DNA from 2 places in the Marvinbryantia formatexigens DSM 14469 genome. Region 1 is predicted to be linked to the other one. Evidence: predicted binding sites of a transcription regulator. Region 1 holds the regulator's gene; the other holds the start of a gene.
The links. The regulator HrcA, encoded in region 1, represses chaperone genes, less so after heat shock. The targets are predictions, from matches to a motif close to TGTTAGCACTCNNNNNNNNNGAGTGCTAACA.

Region 1 (4,430 bases):
GATTTCAATGATGGAAACATCGAAAGTACCGCCGCCAAGGTCGTATACCATGATCTTCTGCTCTTTTTCATTGTCAAGACCGTATGCCAGCGCCGCCGCTGTCGGCTCGTTGATGATACGCTTTACATCCAGACCGGCAATCTTGCCCGCATCCTTCGTCGCCTGACGCTGTGCGTCGTTGAAGTATGCCGGAACAGTGATGACCGCTTCTGTTACCTTTTCGCCAAGGTAGTTCTCAGCATCCGCTTTCAGTTTCTGAAGGATCATTGCGGAAATTTCCTGCGGCGTATAGTTTTTGCCCTCAATGCTTACCTTATAGTCGGTTCCCATATGTCTCTTAATGGAAGAGATCGTTTTGTCCGCATTGGTGACTGCCTGACGCTTTGCCGGCTCGCCCACCAGACGCTCGCCTGTCTTGGAGAACGCCACAACGGACGGTGTTGTTCTTGCTCCCTCTGTATTTGTAATAACGGTCGGTTTTCCGCCTTCCATAACTGCTACACAGCTATTTGTTGTACCTAAGTCAATACCAATAATCTTGCTCATAATAAGTTCCTCCTGCTCATGTAATATTTAATTTGCTACTTTTACCATGCTGTGTCTCACAACCTGGTCTTTGTAGGTATAACCCTTTAAAAATTCTTCCGTGATGGTGTTCTCCGCGGTATCTTCTTCCTCCACATGCATCACTGCGTTGTGGAAATCCGGATTAAACTCGCATCCGACCGCCTCAATCGGCTTCACACCGAGCTTATCAAGCATTTCGGTCATCTGCCGGTAGACCTTATCCATCCCGCTCACAAAGGCATCTTCCTTTGCTTCCTCAGAAACCGCCGCCAGCCCGCGCTCGAAATTGTCCACAATAGGCAAGAGCTGTTCAATCACGCTTTTTGCGCCCATTTCAAACATCTTCGATTTTTCTTTTTCGGACCGTTTGCGGAAGTTTTCAAATTCCGCCATCTGGCGTTTTACCCGGTCCTGCAGCTCTTCAATCTGCGCATCCTTCTTATCTTTTTTGCTTTCCTTCTGTGGTGCTTCTTCTGTCTCCTCTGCAGGTTCCGAAGCTTTCTGCTGCCGGGAAGCTTCTTCCGTCTCCGGTGCCTCCTCTTCCTGCGTATTTTTCTCTATCGCTTCGTCCATGTCTTTTTCCATGTTTTCTTCTGCCACTGCAACCGCCTGCCTTTCCATGCTTTTCTAATCTATGGTCAATCCCGGTCAAATATGGTATCCAACTGGGACTTCAGGTTTTTCAGCGAATCGACTACTTTCTCGTAATCCATCCGCTTCGGTCCGATGATGCCTATCGTGCCCTGGACGCCCTCGCCCAGCTCATACGTTGCGGTCACCACACTGCAGTCCCGCATTGTCCGTATAGGCGCCTCGTTTCCGATGTATACCTGGATACCGGTGCTGTTTTCCTCCTCCATCGACTCGCTGATAAGACTTGCCAGCTCCTTCTTTTCTTCAAAGGCGCTGATCAGCTCGCTCGCCCGCTCGCTGTCACTCAGCTCCGGGTACTTGAAGATATTGGTCGCACCGCTTGTGTAAATCTCCACATCATCCTCCATCTGAATGGCTTCCGCGACTGCATCCAGAACCTTGCTCACCACCTCGCTGTGGATTCCCGCCTGTTCCTTCAGCTTCGTAATCAGTCCAAGATTGATCTCCTCCAGCGCAAGCCCATTGAGACTTGTGTTCAGCAGAATGTTCAGCTTCAGTACCATTTCATTATCCAGGCCGTGCAGAAAATGAAGCATTTTGTTCTTTACAATATTTCCCTCTGTCACGATCACCGCCAGAAGCTGGTCTTCACTGATTGCGGAAAGCTGGATGAATTTCAGCTTCGTCGTATGGTAGCGCGGCGCAGTGATCATGGTCGCATAGTTGGTGTTGTTTGCAAGCACCCGGACCACCTGCTTCAGCAGCAGCTCCATCTTATCCTGCTTCTGGATCAGCAGCTCCTGCTGTTCCTTCACCTGCTCCTGCTGCTCTTTTACATCCTGTTCCTGCCGGCTCAGCCGTTCCCGCTGTTCTTTTACATCCTGCTCCTTCTGCTCCATCAGATAATCCACGTATACGCGGTATCCTTTATCGGAAGGAATCCTGCCCGCGGAAGTGTGCGGCTGGATTATCAGCCCCATCTCCTCCAAATCTGCCATTTCATTGCGGATAGTAGCGGAACTGAGGTTGAGGTCTGCATACTTGGAAATCGTCCTGGAACCCACCGGCTCTCCTGTTTCCAGATAAGTCTGGATGATAGCGTAAAATATTTTCCATTTTCTATCATCTAACTGCATCCCGGCTCCTCCTTTCCTTTTGTTGTTAGCACTCTTTCGAATCGAGTGCTAACATCTACGGTTTTAAGATACCACTGCTGTCTGTGATTGTCAATAGCTATTTTAAAAAAATTTTGTGAACTTTCCTGTCGAATCGCATCGACCTGTTATATTTGACATTTTTTGTATTTTAAGATACACTAAAAAAAGATGCCGGGCAGTATAAAATACGAAAGATGCGCAGGCATCACGAAAAGCTGAATATACGAAAGGAATCCGCAATGAAGATACGAAATTTTCTTACGATTCTGTTTGCCGTTCTGGCAATTCTGGCACTGGTCGCGCTGGCAGGTTTTGTAACCCTCTATGTGGCGGACGATTCCAGCCCGCTGCACAGACAGCTTATGCAGCTTCTCTATCCGGATACAGACGACGGGGACGTCTCCGGACAGATGACCGGCACAGAAGCGGAAGTTGCCAGGACAGTTAAGGCGCACTCCCTTGTTTTTGTCGGTGATTCCCGCACCATCGGTATGCGCGACGCCGTAAACGACGGCTGCACCTACATAGGAAAAGAAGGGGAGGGTTATATGTGGTTCTCCTCCGAGGGCGTCCAGGAGCTTGACGCAGTTCTTGCCGGAAATCCCGGACAGACCGTCATTTTCAATTTCGGGGTAAACGACCCGGCAAACATCAGTCTCTACATCGACCTTTACAATGCTCTGGAAGAGACCTATCCCGGCGCCAGCTTTTACTATATGTCCGTAAATCCGCTGATAGACAGCGAAGGCTTTAACACCACGAACGAAATGATTTCCATATTTAATGCCACCCTGCAGAGCGCATTTCCGGACAGCTACCTGGACTGCAATTCCTATCTCAATGAAATCGGATTTGAGACCGTGGACGGTCTGCATTACACAGACGCCAGCTACAACGACATTCATAACTATGTGGTGGATAAGGTAGCTTAACAGAAAAAGATTCCCCCTGCGCATCCGCAGAGGGAATTTTTCTTTCTAAAATTATATAATGATGTTGGGGTCAAAAGCCCTAAATATGATGCCTGCGGATTGCTACGCGTAGCTAGTCCTTCAGGGTTACGTGCTTCGCATCTCCGTTTCACTCCGGTCGTTGCCAAACGAGTGCCACTGGCCTCATTATATCAGATAAATATAGCCTCTCAGGCTTCTGCCGCCTGCCCAGTTGTAAATACTCTGATACTTAAAGACGATATTTGATTTTGCTGCATTGGGCTGCGTAGTGGATTCTGTGTAACCAGATTCCGATACATACGGAACTCCATTGATAATATTTTCTACTACAGCAATATGCGCGTCTCCGCTGGAACCGTAGTTGAAAATCGCCAGCGCACCGATTTTCGGCGTTGTGCCGTATTCAAACACACCCTTTGCCGCATTGGAATTATAAATACCAACCGGGTCTCCGCCGAAGATGGACTGTACCTTTGCGATATTTCCGCCGGCATTCGCCACGATTTCCATTGCACGTCCGCACGCATACCAGGTGCAGTTGCCAAGCACATAGACATTTCCGTAATACGGCTTACCGGTCGGCGCAAGGCTGTTATACTTGTAATAAATATTGTAGCTGCCATTGTAGTAATACGGACTGCTCGCAGAAGGTCTGGTGGTGCGCGGCGTAAAGTTTGCCGGAATTGTCACAGCACCGCTCGTATTCAGGTAGTCGCCTGTATTGCCATTGCTGCCATTGCCTCCCGTAGAACCCGGCGTCGTATTCGACCCATTTGTCGTTGCCTTCACCGTAATGGTCCGTGAAATCAGCGTTACCTTTTTGCCCTGGCTGTCCTGCGCCGTCAGCGTATACTTATAGGTGCCAGCCGCCAGCTTATCAAACAGCATTGCGCTGTCCAGCGCAGTGTTTGCCACACTGTAAGAGGTCTTTTTCGGCTGTACCGTTTTTGTATAAACAGTCGTATTGCTGCTGTTTGTAATAGAAGCCGTAACACTGGCAAGCTTATAGGTAGACTTAATCGTACCGCCAATCGCATAAGCTGCGCCCTGGTTGATGGAAACATTTCCCGCCGGCTTCGGATTTACTATCTTTATCGTTCCGGTACCGACAATAGAAAACTTTCTGTTTACTACAACCTTTTTCCCGCCGGAAACGGTG
Region 2 (4,430 bases), 990 kb from region 1:
GCGGCTACGCTGGTTGCATTCTGCAGCGCGCTTCTTGTTACCTTCGCCGGGTCAAGGATGCCCGCCTCAATCATATCTACGTATTCTTCTTTGTATGCATCGAAGCCGTAGCCCTTTTCGGTTTCCATAACCTTGTTTACGATTACAGAACCTTCAAGTCCTGCATTTTCTGCAATCTGGTACAGCGGAGCACTCAGTGCCTTCAGAATTACTCTTGCACCGGTCTTCTCGTCGCCTTCCAGATTTTCAACCAGCTTTTCTACTTCTTTCGCCGCATGGATATATGCAGAACCGCCGCCTGCTACGATACCTTCTTCTACGGCTGCTCTTGTTGCATTCAGAGCATCCTCCATACGGAGCTTTGCTTCCTTCATTTCTGTCTCAGTAGCTGCGCCGACACGGATTACCGCTACGCCGCCTGCCAGCTTCGCAAGACGCTCCTGCAGTTTCTCTTTATCGAACTCGGAGGTTGTCTCCTCAATCTGTGCTTTGATCTGTGCAACTCTTGCCTTGATCTCATCACGATTGCCCTCGCCGTCCACGATAACAGTATTCTCTTTTGCAACCTTAACCGATTTTGCACGTCCGAGCATATCGATAGTGGTATCCTTCAGCTCCAGACCGAGCTCCTCGGAGATTACCTGTCCGCCGGTAAGGATTGCGATATCCTTCAGCATATCTTTTCTTCTGTCGCCATAGCCCGGTGCCTTTACAGCAACTACGCCGAAGGTTCCTCTCAGCTTGTTGACAATCAGCGTGGTGAGCGCTTCGCCCTCTACATCCTCTGCAATGATCAGCAGCTTTCTGCCGGACTGCACGATCTGCTCCAGAAGCGGCAGGATATCCTGGATCACGGAAATCTTCTTATCGGTAATCAGGATGTACGGATCTTCCAGCACTGCTTCCATCTTCTCCATGTCGGTTGCCATGTATGCGGAGATATAACCTCTGTCAAACTGCATACCTTCTACCAGGTCAAGCTCCGTCTTCATGGTCTTGGATTCCTCGATGGTGATAACGCCGTCATTGGAAACCTTTTCCATAGCATCCGCAACCATATTTCCAACTTCCTCATCACCGGCGGAGATAGCTGCAACTCTCGCCATCTGATGCTTGCCGGTAACCTTGCTGCTCATGGATGCGATAGCTTCTACCGCAGTATCGGTTGCCTTCTTCATACCTTTTCTGAGAACGATCGGGTTTGCGCCTGCCGCCAGGTTCTTCATACCTTCCTGGATCATTGCCTGTGCAAGAACGGTTGCTGTTGTCGTACCGTCACCGGCTACGTCGTTTGTCTTGGTAGCAACCTCTTTTACAAGCTGTGCGCCCATATTTTCAAACGCATCCTCCAGCTCGATTTCCTTTGCGATGGTAACACCGTCGTTTGTGATGAGCGGGGTGCCGTACTGCTTGTCAAGTACGACGTTTCTTCCTTTCGGTCCAAGTGTTACCTTGACCGTATTTGCCAGCTTATCTACGCCGGCCTCAAGTGCTGCTCTTGCCTCTGAACCATATTTGATTTCCTTTGCCATAATAATGCAACCTCCTTATTCTACTATTGCCAGAATATCATTCTGTTTTACAATGATGTATTCCTCGTCGTCCAGCTTCACTTCGTTACCGGCATATTTGGAATAAATAACTTTATCTCCAACCTTAACCTGCATTTCAACTTCCTTGCCATCTACAACACCGCCCGGTCCTACTGCGATAACCTCTGCCTGCTGCGGCTTCTCCTGCGATTTTGCTGCCAGGATAATTCCGGATTTTGTGGTCTCTTCTGCTTCAAACTGCTTTAATACAACTCTGTCACCCAATGGTACTAACTTCATGATTGCTTCCTCCTTCATCGATTCTCTTATTATTAGCACTCATTTCAGTCGAGTGCTAATCACAGTTCATATATTAGTAAATATATGTAAAATATGCAACTTTATACGTCGTCAAAAAACGGAACCATTCTTCTGATAGCTCCCGATATCTTTTGAATGCTCCCGTTTTCTCACTTTTTCAATATATGTTCTAAAAAATTTGTAAACTCACGCCGCTCAGAATTTCTTCCGGCTTGCCTTGATTTCCTCCAGCTCATCGAATACAACGTCGTTTACTACCTTGATGTAGGTGCCCTTCATGCCGGAGGAACGCGACTCAATCACGCCGGCGCTCTCAAACTTGCGCAGCGCATTGACGATCACGGAACGCGTAATTCCCACGCGGTCCGCCACCTTGCTCGCCACAAGAATGCCCTCGTTCCCGTTCAGCTCGTCAAAAATATGGATGATAGCTTCCAGCTCCGAATAGGATAAGGTGCTGATTGCAGATTTCACAATCTGGATTTTCCGGTTTTCCTCCGCATTTTCTTCATTTACAGAGCGCATCATTTCCAGCCCGACCACCGTCGTGCCGTATTCGCTTAAAATAATATCGTCAATCGTATACTGGCTGTCGCATTTATACATGAAAACCGTTCCGAGACGCTCTCCCGCAATGTCAATCGGATTGATAATTGCCTGGTATTTTCCGACATCCCCGTCCACAAAGCCCAGCGTTTCCAGATTTACGTTCTCCTTCGTAGACAGAACCGCCAGCAGGCGCTCGTTCAGCAGCGGGTCTATAAAACCGCCCACCTTATCCGCGATCAGCTCGTGGATTTCCTCTACCTGGTCGCTCAGACTGACGCCGAGAACCTTGCCCTTACGGCTGATAACCAGAATATTTGAATCCAGGATATCCGTCAGAACCTGGCAGATATCGTTGAAAACGACTTTACTGGAGTTGTTGTTGTGCAAAAGCTTGTTGATTTTTCGTGTCTTGTCCAATAATTGTACACTCATTTGGCTTCCTTCCTTTCCCATTGTTGTCTGCTGTCCCATGCGCTCAGTGTATCACAGTTTTCACAAATCATCAACAAAAAATATATTAATTTCAGACAATTACTTTTTTTCCTGTTTTTCCTCTTCTTCCTGCTCCGGCTTCGGTTTCTGCCACGTCATGTAGTCGCACTCCGGATTATTCTCACAGCCGTAATAGCGTCTGCCCTTCTTGGTTTTGCGCACCACAAGCTCCCCGCCGCATTTCGGGCAGGGCACGCCGATTTTTTCCAGATACGGCTTGGTATTGCGGCATTCCGGGAAACCGGGACATGCCAGAAATTTCCCGTGCGGACCGTATTTAATCACCATACTGCGCCCACACTGCTCGCAGATGACGTCAGTCTCCTCATCCGCGATTTTGACGCTTTCCAGCTCTTTTTCCGCTTTTTCTACAGCCTCTTTGAGGTCCGGGTAAAAATTGCTGACAACTGTCTTCCAGTTTACAACGCCCTCCTCCACCTTATCGAGGAGCGACTCCATGTTCGCCGTAAAGTTTACATCCACGATACTGGGGAATGCCTTTTTCATCATCTGGTTGACTACCTCGCCCAGCTCCGTCATATACAGATTTTTGTTTTCCTTAATCACATACCGGCGTGTAAGCAGCGTCGTGATGGTCGGGGCATACGTGCTCGGACGCCCGATGCCAAGCTCCTCCAGCGTCTTTACAAGCGCCGCCTCCGTATAGTGGGCGGGCGGCTGCGTGAAATGCTGCTTCTCCTGCAGCTCTTTTTTCACAAGCAGCGTCTCTTTTGTGATTTTTGCAAGCACGGACTGGCTCTTCTCGTCCTCCTCCGAGTCCTGCGTATAAACCGCCATAAAGCCCTCAAACGCCAGACGGGAAGCCGATGCCGTGAAATAATACTGTCCGGCGGCAATCTTTGCCGAGATCGTCTCGTAACGGGCGCTTGCCATCCTGCTCGCCGCAAATCTTCTCCAGATAAGCTGGTAGAGACGGAACTGGTCCCTGGATAACGACTCTTTAATCAGCGTCGGTGTCCGCCCGATATCACTCGGACGGATTGCCTCGTGCGCATCCTGGATTTTTTTGCCGGACGCCTTCGCCTGGCTTCCCGCGGACACATAATCGCTTCCGTACTGCTCTGCAATATATTCCTTTGCCGCCGCGTCAGCCTCATCCGCAATACGTACCGAATCTGTACGCAGATACGTAATCAGACCGACGGTACCGTTTCCCTTAATATCGACTCCCTCATAAAGCTGCTGCGCGATACGCATCGTTTTCTGTGTGGAAAAACTCAGCACCTTGGAAGCTTCCTGCTGCAGCGTGCTGGTCGTGAACGGCAGCGGCGCCCTGCGGACGCGCTCTCCCGTTTTGATTTCCGCAACATGGAACTCCTCCTGCTCTATTTCCTTCAATACCGCATCCAGCTCATCACGGGAGCGGATGGTCATTTTCTTCTTCTCCGTCCCGTAAAAAGCTGCCTCCAGCGGCTTTTTCGAGCCCGGTACCTCCAGAACCGCATTCAGTGTCCAGTATTCCTCCGGCACAAACGCATTGATTTCCTCATCACGGTCCGCAATCAGACGGAGCAC

Region 2: a site for HrcA is predicted at 1,863-1,893, ahead of NQ534_RS00880 (co-chaperone GroES). Genes of this name have one in related genera too.

Annotation. Positions count from the first base shown of each region.
Region 1 is NZ_CP102268.1:3,766,429-3,770,858, reverse strand. It holds gene dnaK (molecular chaperone DnaK) at 1-546, opposite strand, end outside; gene grpE (nucleotide exchange factor GrpE) at 574-1,188, opposite strand; gene hrcA (heat-inducible transcriptional repressor HrcA) at 1,206-2,297, opposite strand; gene NQ534_RS17595 (SGNH/GDSL hydrolase family protein) at 2,558-3,250, shown strand; gene NQ534_RS17590 (CHAP domain-containing protein) at 3,437-4,430, opposite strand, start outside.
Region 2 is NZ_CP102268.1:174,493-178,922, forward strand. It holds gene groL (chaperonin GroEL) at 1-1,532, opposite strand, end outside; gene NQ534_RS00880 (co-chaperone GroES) at 1,548-1,832, opposite strand; gene codY (GTP-sensing pleiotropic transcriptional regulator CodY) at 2,049-2,834, opposite strand; gene topA (type I DNA topoisomerase) at 2,934-4,430, opposite strand, start outside.